Bryobacter aggregatus MPL3: one gene and its partner. The protein of the gene in region 2 interacts with the protein of the main gene of each other region in a pairwise test. Links are inferred from orthologs where the notes say so. Each region holds a gene or a part of one and is shown on either strand. Other genes may lie near its edges.

What was found. Proteins that work in one complex are often made in the same cells at the same time.
Region 1: the proteins of dnaB (region 2) and dnaA interact in binary tests that used the Escherichia coli proteins (3 or more experiments, as listed by UniProt). The link is inferred for Bryobacter aggregatus MPL3 from one-to-one orthologs.

What each region holds. Positions count from the first base shown.
Region 1 is NZ_JNIF01000003.1:1,663,960-1,666,973, reverse strand. The notes cover bases 142-3,014. They hold dnaA (chromosomal replication initiator protein DnaA), read left to right. Parts: upstream 142-836; coding sequence 837-2,192; downstream 2,193-3,014. Other genes in these bases: dnaN (DNA polymerase III subunit beta), read left to right, coding at 2,449-3,014; M017_RS0107970 (LysR family transcriptional regulator), read left to right, coding at 142-326. Also shown: more of M017_RS0107970, read left to right, coding at 1-141. UniProt on the Escherichia coli protein: Plays an essential in the initiation and regulation of chromosomal replication. Binds in an ATP-dependent fashion to the origin of replication (oriC) to initiate formation of the DNA replication initiation complex once per cell cycle.
Region 2 is NZ_JNIF01000003.1:785,191-793,241, reverse strand. What follows is about bases 2,217-5,210. They hold dnaB (replicative DNA helicase), read left to right. Parts: upstream 2,217-3,017; coding sequence 3,018-4,403; downstream 4,404-5,210. Other genes in these bases: M017_RS27365 (TlpA family protein disulfide reductase), read right to left, coding at 4,994-5,210; M017_RS0104030 (hypothetical protein), read left to right, coding at 4,464-4,997; M017_RS0104040 (efflux RND transporter permease subunit), read left to right, coding at 2,217-2,949. Also shown: more of M017_RS0104040, read left to right, coding at 1-2,216; more of M017_RS27365, read right to left, coding at 5,211-5,899; M017_RS0104020 (sugar phosphate isomerase/epimerase family protein), read right to left, coding at 5,896-6,915; M017_RS0104015 (alpha/beta hydrolase), read right to left, coding at 6,915-7,760; M017_RS28515 (carbohydrate-binding family 9-like protein), read left to right, coding at 7,785-8,051. UniProt on the Escherichia coli protein: The main replicative DNA helicase, it participates in initiation and elongation during chromosome replication. Travels ahead of the DNA replisome, separating dsDNA into templates for DNA synthesis.

The sequences.
Region 1 (3,014 bases), 880 kb from region 2 along the record:
GCCTCGGCATTGAACGCATGCTCCTACTCAAAGAAGGCCATTGCCTGCGAGAAGATGTTCTCACCGCCTGCACCAAGGCAAAGGCGCAATTCCAGCAGATCTTCGAGAGTGATCACCTCGAGAGTATTCTGCGTCTGGTTGCGGAAGGGTATGGGCTGAGTCTGGTACCAGACCGGGCCGCTGAAGGCCGTACGGATTGCCGCTTTGTGCCTTTTGAGCCGACAGCAGTCCGCCGCATCGGCTACGCGCTCGCGAAAGGACGGCAGGCCACTCCGATCCGGGCATCGTTTATCCGGCATCTCAAACAATGGGATTGGAAGAAATAGAGAGGGAGAAAAGAGGAAAAGGGGTGTTGGAGCGGGAGACGAGATTCGAACTCGCGACATCAACCTTGGCAAGGTTGCACTCTACCAGCTGAGTTACTCCCGCACAGGAGCCCGGCGTCTGCGTTACAAGCGCCGAAATCTTAGTATCGCCGACAGAGTCCCAGCTTGTCAAATGCTCTGTTTGAGACGATGAAAACCCGATGACAGCATCAAGTTCTACACCCATTTGTCAACTATCGGAAGCCCCTGAAAAACGCTGCCAAATACCTCACAACAAAGCACTTATATTTTGATTGTTTTTTGGTTGCCCTCTTCAGTATCTGTGCTAGACTCTGTAATCGCAGGCCAAATAGCGGGCTAATGCCTTCTGCTCCTCGAGATTCTCTCGAGCCGAATAGTTCTCCAACTCACATCGCTCGTCCCCCGACTTTTCCACAGCATGTGGAAAACTTGTGGGATTTTTGTGTTTTGGTCTGCGCGGAGTAGTATCGCTTTGAAATTGCGGAAATCATGAACGCCTGGGAATTAGTAAAACAGACGCTGGCAGCGACCCTAAGCGCAGAGAGCTTTGAGAATTGGGTAGTACGGACTACGCTTGCCAGGACGGATGGAGACATTCTGTACGTCTCTGTTCCGAATGAAACCACGCGGGAGTGGATGGAACGCGAGTACTCTTTGCAGGTGGAGCAAGCCATTGCCCATCTCAACCTGCCCTATCGCCGCGTTGTCTATGACCTTGAAGCGATCGCCCCGATTGCGCCGCCAGCCCCCAGTTTCAACCGGCCTGCGCAAATGAATCATGCCTACACTGATTCCCCGCAGTCGATTGAGAACCTGTTCTCGCAACCAGTTGCTCCGCTGAATCCAAAGTTTTCTTTCGACAATTTTGTTGTCGGTTCCTGCAATCAGTTCGCCCACGCCGCGGCGCATGCCGTTGCCACCCGCCCTTCCCGCAGCTACAACCCGCTGTTCATCTATGGCGGAGTGGGCATGGGAAAAACCCATCTGATGCACGCCATCGGCCGCAACCTTCTCCATGAACATCCGGGGATGAAGATCATCTACACCACGAGCGAAAAGTTCATGAACCAGATGATCCAATGCATCCGCATGGAGAAGATGAGCTACTTCCACCAGTTCTATCGCTCGGCCGACGTGCTGTTGATCGATGACATCCAGATCATCGGCGGCAAGGAACGAACCCAGGAAGAGTTTTTCCACACCTTCAACGAGCTGTTCGACAACCAGAAGCAGATCGTGATCTCCTCCGATTCACCGCCCAAGGAAGTTTCGGGGCTGGTCGAACGCCTGCGCAGCCGTTTTGAGTGGGGTCTCATTGTCGACGTCCAGCCGCCTGATCTCGAAACGAAAATGGCGATTCTCGACCACAAGGCCGAGCACGAAGGCATGAACCTGCCGGAAGACGTGCGCATCTTCCTGGCTACACGTACGAAATCGAACATCCGGGAGCTGGAAGGCGCTCTGGTGAAGCTGATGGCCTATTCGAGTGTGACGGGCAGCCCCATCACGCTGGAGATGTCCAAGCAGCTTCTCAAGCACCTGACCCAGAACAGCGAGAAGCGGGTATCCATCGAATCGATTCTGAAGGCCGTCGCCGATCGTTTTGATTTAGTGCCCAGCCAGCTCAAGCAGAAGTCGAATGAGCGCCGCATCGCCTATCCTCGTCAGATTGCGATGTATCTGGCCAAGGAGCTGACCACGGCTTCGTTGCTTGAGATTGGCCGTTCCCTTGGGAACAAACACCATACCACCGTGCTGCACTCCATCCACAAGATTGACGAGTTGCGCCATAAGGACCAGGATTTGAACAAACTTCTCCACAGCCTAATCGACTCATTCCACTAGTGATAAGTCGTTTTCCACATCTTCGCTCCTTCTTCGCGTACAGGACGGGATAGGAAAACGGGCCGTGGAGCCGAGTGTTGCAGAAGTCGGCCACAGGGTTTTAATCGCAAGCCATAGCGGCAAGCGTTTTTGTTTTGTATAATTTAGAGAGATATCCACATTTCCGCAGCACCTACTATTACGGTTCTAGAGAATACATAGATATCTTGTCTTCTTGTAGTACTTCCGGAAAGCGTCGGGCAAGGACCACCAACGAATGGAATTTAGCGTAAAGCAATCGGACCTGGTCAGAGAGTTAAATCTCTCTCAAGGTGTAGTTGAAAAGAAGACAACGATCCCAATTCTGTCGAACGTCCTCATTGAGACGGGCGAAGGGGTCATTCATTTAACGGCGACAGATCTGGAACTGGGAGTTCGTTGCTCCTGCCCTGCGCGCATCATCAAAGCCGGCTCGGGCACATTGCCCGCGCGGCGCTTGCTGGATTACATCCGCTTGCTGCCGGACGCCGAAGTGAATTTCAAGATGATGGACAACCAGTGGGCGAACATCGTCTGCGGGCGTTCCCGTTCGCGGATCGCCGGCATGTCGCGCGAGAGCTATCCGGAACTTCCGGCCATGCCCGCGCCGCTGGGCGAGATTCCGGCCTCGACCTTGTCGCAGATGATCCAGAAGACGATCTTTGCGATCTCCAGCGAAGAGAGCCGCTTCACCCTCAACGGTTCGCAACTGTTGATGACCGACAAGGCGCTGACGATGGTGGCCACCGATGGCCATCGCCTGGCGCTAGTCGAAAACAAAGTATCCAATCCGAGCGTCGAAGG
Region 2 (8,051 bases):
ATTGGCGCCGATATCCAGAAGCGCGTCGATCGCGGCAGCATCATCGTGCAACTGGTGCCGCCCGAGAAGCGTGAGTTCAGCCAGCAGCAATTGATGGAAAAGACGCGTGCGATGATGAAGCCCTTCTCGAAGGACATGATTGTGGGCGTGCAGTTGCCGGCCCTGATTTCGGGCGGCGCGAGCGATCGCGATCTGCAGTATTACGTCCAGGGCCCGGACCTCGCTCAGTTGGAGCGTTACTCCCGCGCCATCATGACGAAGCTGGCCGAAGTGCCCGGTGTGGCTGATCTCGATATGTCCTATGAGCCTGGCAAGCCGGAACTGCGCGTCGACATCAATCGCGACAAGGCTGCCGACCTCAACGTCAGCGTCAACAGCATCGCCACGGCTTTGCGCACGCTGGTTGCCGGGGACTCCCAGGTGACCACCTATCGCGAGGGGGACGATCGCTATGACGTCCAACTGCGCGTCGATAAGAACTTCCGCAATTCGCCGCAAGCGTTGAACCGGCTGTTTGTCCCTTCGACCACCTTGGGCAATGTGCCAGTGTCGAACGTGGCCAGTCTGATTGACGCGACCGGCCCCACGGCCATTGACCGCTACAACCGGCAGCGGCAGATCATGATCCAGGCGAACATTGCCAAGGGTGGGTCCTTGTCAGACGCGCTGGCAGCGACGCAGAAGATTGTCAACGATCTGAACATGCCGCCGCAATACGCCACCGGTACGGTGGGCCGCAGTAAGGAGTTTGGCAAGGCGGGGGTCAGCTTCATCGGCGCCTTCCTGCTCTGCTTCATCTTCATGTACATGATTCTGGCGGCGCAGTTTGAAAGCTTCCTTGACCCGATTACGATCCTGCTCAGCCTGCCGCTCAGCGTGCCCTTCGCGCTCTTGAGCTTGAAGCTGGCCAATGAGAACTACAACATCATCTACACCTCAGTCGGAATCCTGGTGCTCTTCGGAATCGTGAAGAAGAATTCGATTCTACAGGTGGACCATATCAAGCGTCTGCGAGAGGAAGGGCTCCCTCGGGCCCAGGCGATTCTGAAGGGTTGCGAAGACCGTCTCCGCCCGATTCTGATGACTACTGCCGCGCTCGTTGCCGGTATGTTGCCGCTTGCCTTTGGCGGCGGCGCGGGCGCCGGCACTCGCCGTACGGTCGCGATCGTCGTCATCGGGGGGCAGACCATGTGTCTGCTGCTCAGCTTGCTGGTGACGCCGGTGGTCTATTCGCTGTTCGATGATATGTCAAACTGGCATCTGTTCTCGCGCCTGAATCGAATCTTCAAGCGTCGCGCGGCGAAGGAAGTCTTTGCGAGTCTGCTGAGTTTAGTGCTGTTCGCATCGGTTGGTTTTGCTGCGGAAACTCCGGCCCGCGTGGGTGTGAGCGCCGGGCAGAAGAAGCTGATGTTAAAGGACGCCATCGAGATGGCCATGCAGAACAATCTCGAGATCCAACTCGAGAAGACGAACACGGTGATTGCCCGCAGCCAGTATCGCCAGACCTTCGGCGTCTGGGATTTTACGCTCGGCTACAAACCGGCGTTCAACTATAATGTCACGCCCACATCGAGTGTGCTGCAAGCTGCCGATGGACGTCTGGTCGATCGGAACTTTACGAATAACTTCGGCGCCACCCAGCGCCTCCCCTGGAATGGCACTCGCTTTGATGCGGCCTTCAACAATAGCCGGATCAACACAACGAACCCATTTACGGGCTTGAATCCTTATCTGCAGTCGAGCCTTTCGCTGACCCTGACGCAGCCCTTGTTGCGTGGCAGAAAGATTGACAATGACCGGAATCTGATTCGCGTCCGCCGCAAGCAGGTGGATATCAGCGATGTGGATTATGAACTGCGCGTGATCAATGTGGTGACGCTGGTGACGCAGGCCTATTGGGATCTGGTGGCGGCGCGGGAAGACATCAATGTCCAGAAGCAGAGTGTCGACCTGGCCAAAGATCAGTATGAGAGAAGCAAGCGCCAGATCGACGCGGGCACTCTTGCGCCAGTGGAACTCTCGGCTGCGCTTGCCGAAATGGAGCGCCGCCAGGACACTTATTACGCCAGCATCGGCTTTCTCACCGAGGTCGAGAACAATCTGAAGAGCCTGCTGGCTGGTGGCCGCGATCAGTCGATCTGGGATGACGAGATCATCCCGATTGAAACGCGTAGTCTCGCGCCTCCGGCGGTGGATGATCTGAAGACCGCTGTGCGGGACGCCATCCAGCGCCGTCCGGAACTGAAGAATCTGCGGCTGCGTCTCGAGTCGAACGAGTACCAGAAGGATCTGGCCCGCAATCAACTGCTGCCCGCGGTGAATCTGACGGGGGGGTATCTCAGCACGGGTCTTGCCGGTGTGGTGAACAATGCACCCAATCCGTTCACCTCGTCCGGGGCCGCACAGTTGGACAGAATCAACAAGCTTTCGCAGCTTGCCGGACTCGAGCCGCTGCCTGCAGCCATCGGAAGTAGTGTGCCGGGCAGCTTCATCGGCGGCTACGGCACCACGCTCAATAATCTGTTTGGCAACAACTATACAAGTTGGCAAGCCGGGATTCAGGTGGACTGGACCCTGCGCAATCGTGCGGCCAAGGAGAATCTGGTGCAGACCAATCTGACGGATCGCACACTGGTTCTGCAACGGACGCGCAGCGAGCAGCAGGTGGAGGCGGAGGTTCGCAATTCGCTGCAGTTCTTGCGAACGGCGGAACAGCGGATTGTCGCAGCCGAAGCCAGCGCCAGCGCGGCCAAGGAGAAACTGGACAGCGAACAGCGGCTGTTTGAAACAGGTGAAAGCACAAACTTCTTAGTGCTGACGCGCCAGAACGAATATGCCGATTCGCAACGCCGCGGCTTGGTGGCAAGGCTCGATTTCAATAAGGCGATTGCCCGTCTCGAACAGGCGCTGGGAGCCACGCTCGAGACCCATCAGATTTCCTTGCAGTAATCACAGGATCATCACATGTTTTCCACAGCTTCTCCACGCGGGGGAGTGCCAAACTATGGCTGTACGCGATGAATGTAGCTGACATCGCCTTCCAGAAAGGCCTACCCGCAAATCTTGAGGCCGAGCGCTTGACGCTCGGCGCCGTCCTGGTGGACCCCGCTCAGTTTCCGCTGGTGGGTGGCGAACTGACGGCAGAAGACTTCAGTCTCGAGTCACACCGCCGCATCTTCCAGCGCATGAGCGAATTGGCCGAGCGCGGCGAGCACATCGATCGCATTGCGCTGGCCAACGAGCTGATGCGCCATTCGGAGCTGGAAGGCGCAGGCGGCCTGAGCTACCTGATGAGCCTGGACGAAGGGCTGCCGCAACTGCTCAACGTCTTTGGCTACGTCAAAATCGTCCGCGAGAAGTCGACGCTGCGCAAGATCATCTTCACCGCGCAGAGCGTGATGGACAAGGCTTTCTTGGGCGTCGACGAGGCGAATCACATTCTCGCCGAGGCCGAAGAGTCCTTCCTCAATGTCGGCGCGGCGCGTGGCAAGAACACGCTGGCTACGCCAACCGAGATCATCGACGAGATTGGTCTCGATCAATTTCTCGATCCCAGCAATCGCATTAAGGGCGTCTCGACCGGCTTTACGAAGCTGGACGAGATGACAGGCGGCTTTCGTGAAGGCGAACTGATCATTCTGGCCGCGCGCCCCGCCATGGGCAAGACCGCCTTTGCGCTGAACATTGCGCAGCATGTCTGCGGGCCGAAGGTGAACAAGGCGGTGGCGGTGTTCTCGCTCGAAATGTCAAAAGAGAGCCTGCTCACTCGTATGGTTTGCGCCGCGGCGCGCGTGGACCAGCATCGCTTCCGCACCGGCTTTCTGGGCGATGATGAGCGGCGTCAGCTTGCGGTGGCGGCGACGGATTTGATGGATGCTCCGCTTTATCTCGACGATTCGCCGGGCATCAACATGATGGACATCCACGCGAAGCTACGCCGCGTGCAGGCCGAGCGTGGCCTTGGGCTTGTCGTCATCGACTACCTGCAACTCATGCAGGCTCGCGGCTCGCACGATAGCCGTACGCAGGAAGTCAGCTCGATCTCGCGCGGCATGAAGTTGCTCAGTAAGGAACTGCGTGTTCCGATTCTGGCTCTGAGTCAGTTGAGCCGTGCGCCGGAAACACGTCCCGGCGACCACCGTCCGCAGTTGAGCGATTTGCGCGAATCGGGTTCGATCGAGCAGGACGCCGACATGGTGTGCTTCCTGTTTCGTGAGGAAGTGTACAAACCTGATCGCGAAGATATTAAGGGACGCGCCGAGCTCATCATTTCCAAGCAACGTAACGGTCCGATCGGAAAAGTCGATCTTGCCTTCATGCACAAGTTCACAAAATTCGGCAATCTCGCCGATGAACCGGGGATGGGTGATGGCGGTGGTGGCGGTTCCGATGATTATGTGTAGCCCTTCGATCCTCTAGCGGCGATTTCCGCGCGTTTCTAAATAGAGAAACGAAGGAGAGAAATGCAGCTACACGAGTACCGGGCGATGGCTAAAGGCGCCCTTTCGGAAGTGAGATCAGTCGTTCGCTATCGAGGCTTAAACACCGCCGGAGGATGGATTCGAGACCCGCTCAATATCCCTCAGAAGTTTGCGGCTCGCTTGAAGTCCCAGAGCCTGGGCAATGAGCGTTCGGAGAAGTATAAGGGCCCCTTTGACCCGGTTCGTTACATCCACGAGATGGCAGCTCTGGCCAAGGACAGCAACACGGGGAACTGCAGCGAACTGTCTGCCGTTGCCTTTAAGTTTCTGGCGCGCAAGCAGGTGACTCCCATTGAATACTTTGGTGTCTTTCGTGGAGGGTGGAATCACGCCTTTGTCGTGTTGAACCGGCCGTCGGATATCCCGCTCAATGAGTTTGCCAAGTGGTCGGTGAACGCGGTGGTTTGCGATCCACTCTATGACCGGTCTGCCGACGCCGGCTTCCTGGCGGCGTGGTATCCACGCATGTTCCCTCTCACGGAGAAGGACATCTTCCTCCGGATTTGTGACGACTAGCGCAGTCGCTCGATCTGAGCGCTGAGTTCCTCTTTGGACATCGAGCCGGGATGGTAGAGGCGGACGATTCCGGCGCGATCGATCAGCACCAGGGTCGGCGTTGTCGAGGCGCCGTAGACGCGAAAGTTCTCCTCGCTGAGAGGGGCGCTCATGCCCGGGATGGAAGCGTAGTATCGATCGTAGATCGAGGCAATATACGTTCTCTCCTCGGGTTTTGTTGCGTCTTCGCCGCCTGCGGCGTAGCCGTAGTATTGTGTGGGGCCAATGATGGTGAGCCCCTTGGAGGCATAGGTCCGCGCAAGTTCGGCGAGGATCGGGGCTTGTGCCTTGCAGTCTGCACACCAGTGCGCCCAGAAGAAAAGCAGCACGGGCTTGCCTTTGAATTGCGCAATGCTTTTCGTGGGATTCTTGCCGACTGCCACCTGGAGATCCAGCGCCGGAGCCGGCTTGCCAACCAGGGACAGGAGATTGATGTTCTTCTGGATTCTGGTCCGGATCGACGTCGCGTGGTAGCGTTGCAACTCGCTGTTGAGGAATGACAGTGCGTCATGCAAATGCCCCTTGGCTGCGAGTGCCTGTCCTTCCACCTCAATGGTGGCGCCCAGTGCGGTAGGCAAGCGCGCCTCATCGTCGAGCTTGCGTGTTTTGAGTAGGTCAAGCGCCAGCTTGCGAGTGCCCTTGGCATAGGCGATGGCCTTGTCGTAGTGCTTGGCTGCCAGCGCCCCCCGGCCCAGCCAGGATTGCGCTTCGAGCAATTCCGGAGTCCATGCTCCGCCGGCGCGCTGGGTTTCAATCAGCTTCTCGGCTGCGGGGAAATCCTGACGGGCCAGGAGTGCGCGCACGTCGGCGACGATTGCCGCTTGGAGTGCTGCTACCAGAAGGACGAAGCTTAAGATTCTCATGCGATGAGTTTCCGGGTGAATTCCATGCTGGACTCAAGATCCTGACGCTCTTTGAGGAGGGCGGCTTCCTTGTCGAGCTTGGGCGGGTCAGGTTGCTCGGTCCCCTTTTCCGCTAAGGCGAGGAAGCGGGAGAATTCCCATGCAGGGGTGTCGCGATAGGCGTCCCAGAACTTGGTCTCAAATACCTGGAACTTGCGGGCGCCGGTGACAATGATCTCCATCGAGAGCGTCTTGCCCGGGCAAAGCTGCCGGTAGCGGTTTACCCAGCCTGCGATGTCGACATTGCCCCGGCCCATGGGCGTCCATTGGACGGCGACGCCAAGAGGCGTCTTCCAAAGATAAGAGTCCCGGACATGGCTGGTGAGAATGTGGGGCGCGAGTGTTTCGAGCGTGAGATGAGGATCTTCGAGCGCCCAGACCGGATTGCCACTATCGATGACGGCGCCTACAAAATCCTTGCCGGCCAACTCGATCAGGCTCTTCAGTTCGCGGGCCTGCATGTCGCCGGAGTGATTTTCGACAGCGACCTTGATGTTCTGATCGACCGCGAAGCTCTTGACTGCCCGGAGGGTCTTTGCCGTGTTCTCGATGTGAGCGCTGAGGGGGACGGCACTGGCGCGATCGAGAGACGACCCCAGGAAGCAACGCACCAGACGGGAGTCACAGAGCTTGGCCGCGCGGATCACCCGGCGGAGCTGTTCCTCCGCGGTGCCTTGCTTGGGATCAAAGAGCGTGGAGGTGGGACAGATGGAGCGCATCCCGATCTCCAGTTCAATGCCCAGCCGCTTGGCGTGTGCGGCAACCTTCTGGACATGCTCATCCTCGAGCGAGCCGAGAAAGCGAATTTCAGAGAAATGAACGACTTTCGCGCCAAGCCGGGAGGCGTAGTCGAGATGTTCAAAGGCGGTCCAGCCCTGGCTGCGGACACTGAACAAGTCAATGCCCAGACGGATGTCGGAAGGGGCGGCGAAGGCGCTACTGAGGAGGGGCATGGCGGAGAAAGCTCGGCGTGTCATTAGAGAAGTTTTCGCTTTTCGAGAAAGTTGAAAATCAAACCATAAATTTCGGCGTCCTTCTCCGGGCCGAAGTTACCGTGTGCGCCTTGTGCCACAGGGATCAGTTCGGCATCAGCACCCGCTTCACGCAGCGCTTTGGTGAGATCGACCCCGTGGGCATAAGGAACGGTGGGGTCCTGGTCGCCATGAATGGTGAGAATTGGAGGCAAGTCTTTACGCACCCAGGTGATGGGCGAGACGCGGCGGGCTAATTCCTGCCGGTCGGGCAGCGTAGCGGGCAACCAGGTGACCGCATACTGCCGCATGTGTTGCCCTTCGAGTTGATCCTGCACGTCGGTGATGCCGTAAAAGTTGATCACGGCCGCAACTTTCGCCGGCGGCCCGAGCTTGGCCTGTTTCGGCGTCATGCCGACCATCAACGCGAGATGGCCGCCTGCGGAATCTCCGGTGACAATGATTTTGTTTTTATCGACGCCATACTTCGCCGCGTTGGCGCGAAACCAATCTGCCGCGAGCAGGGCGTCTTCCACGGCTGCGGGGGCAAGCGCGGCTCGGGACAACCGGTACTCTACATTGACGACAACCAGTCCCTTCTGGAGATAAGGCAGGCAGAGCCGCTCAAAGACGTTCTCCTTGGTGCCGCCTCCCCAGCCGCCTCCGTGGATGACGAGCACTCCGGCTCGCTTTGTCTGGGGCGCAGGTGCGCGCTTGGACTGATAGACATCGAGCACAGTCTCTGGATGCTTCGAGTACGAGATGTTCGACTCGACGCTGACCCAGTCTGGGGTTTGCAATTGCGCAAAGAGCAGGGCCGGGGCAAGGACCAGAAAAAGACGATGGACCATAGGCTTCAATTATATTGGGAGAAGATGAAACTCCCCGCGCTCATCCTCTTGCTGGCCGCTTCGGCCTTCTCGGAAGACCTTCTCAAAGTAAAGTTTGCCAGCAAGGATGTTCCGCTGACTGCTGATCCGGCGAGTAAATTCTGGAAGCAGATCCCCCCTGTTTTTGCGACACGCAGCAACCTGGGCGTGGAGCTTCCGGGCAATCGCACCGAGATTCGCGTCCGCTGGACGCCAGACTCGCTCTATGTCTTGATGAGCTGCCCTTATACCGAGCTCTACGTCAACCCGAAT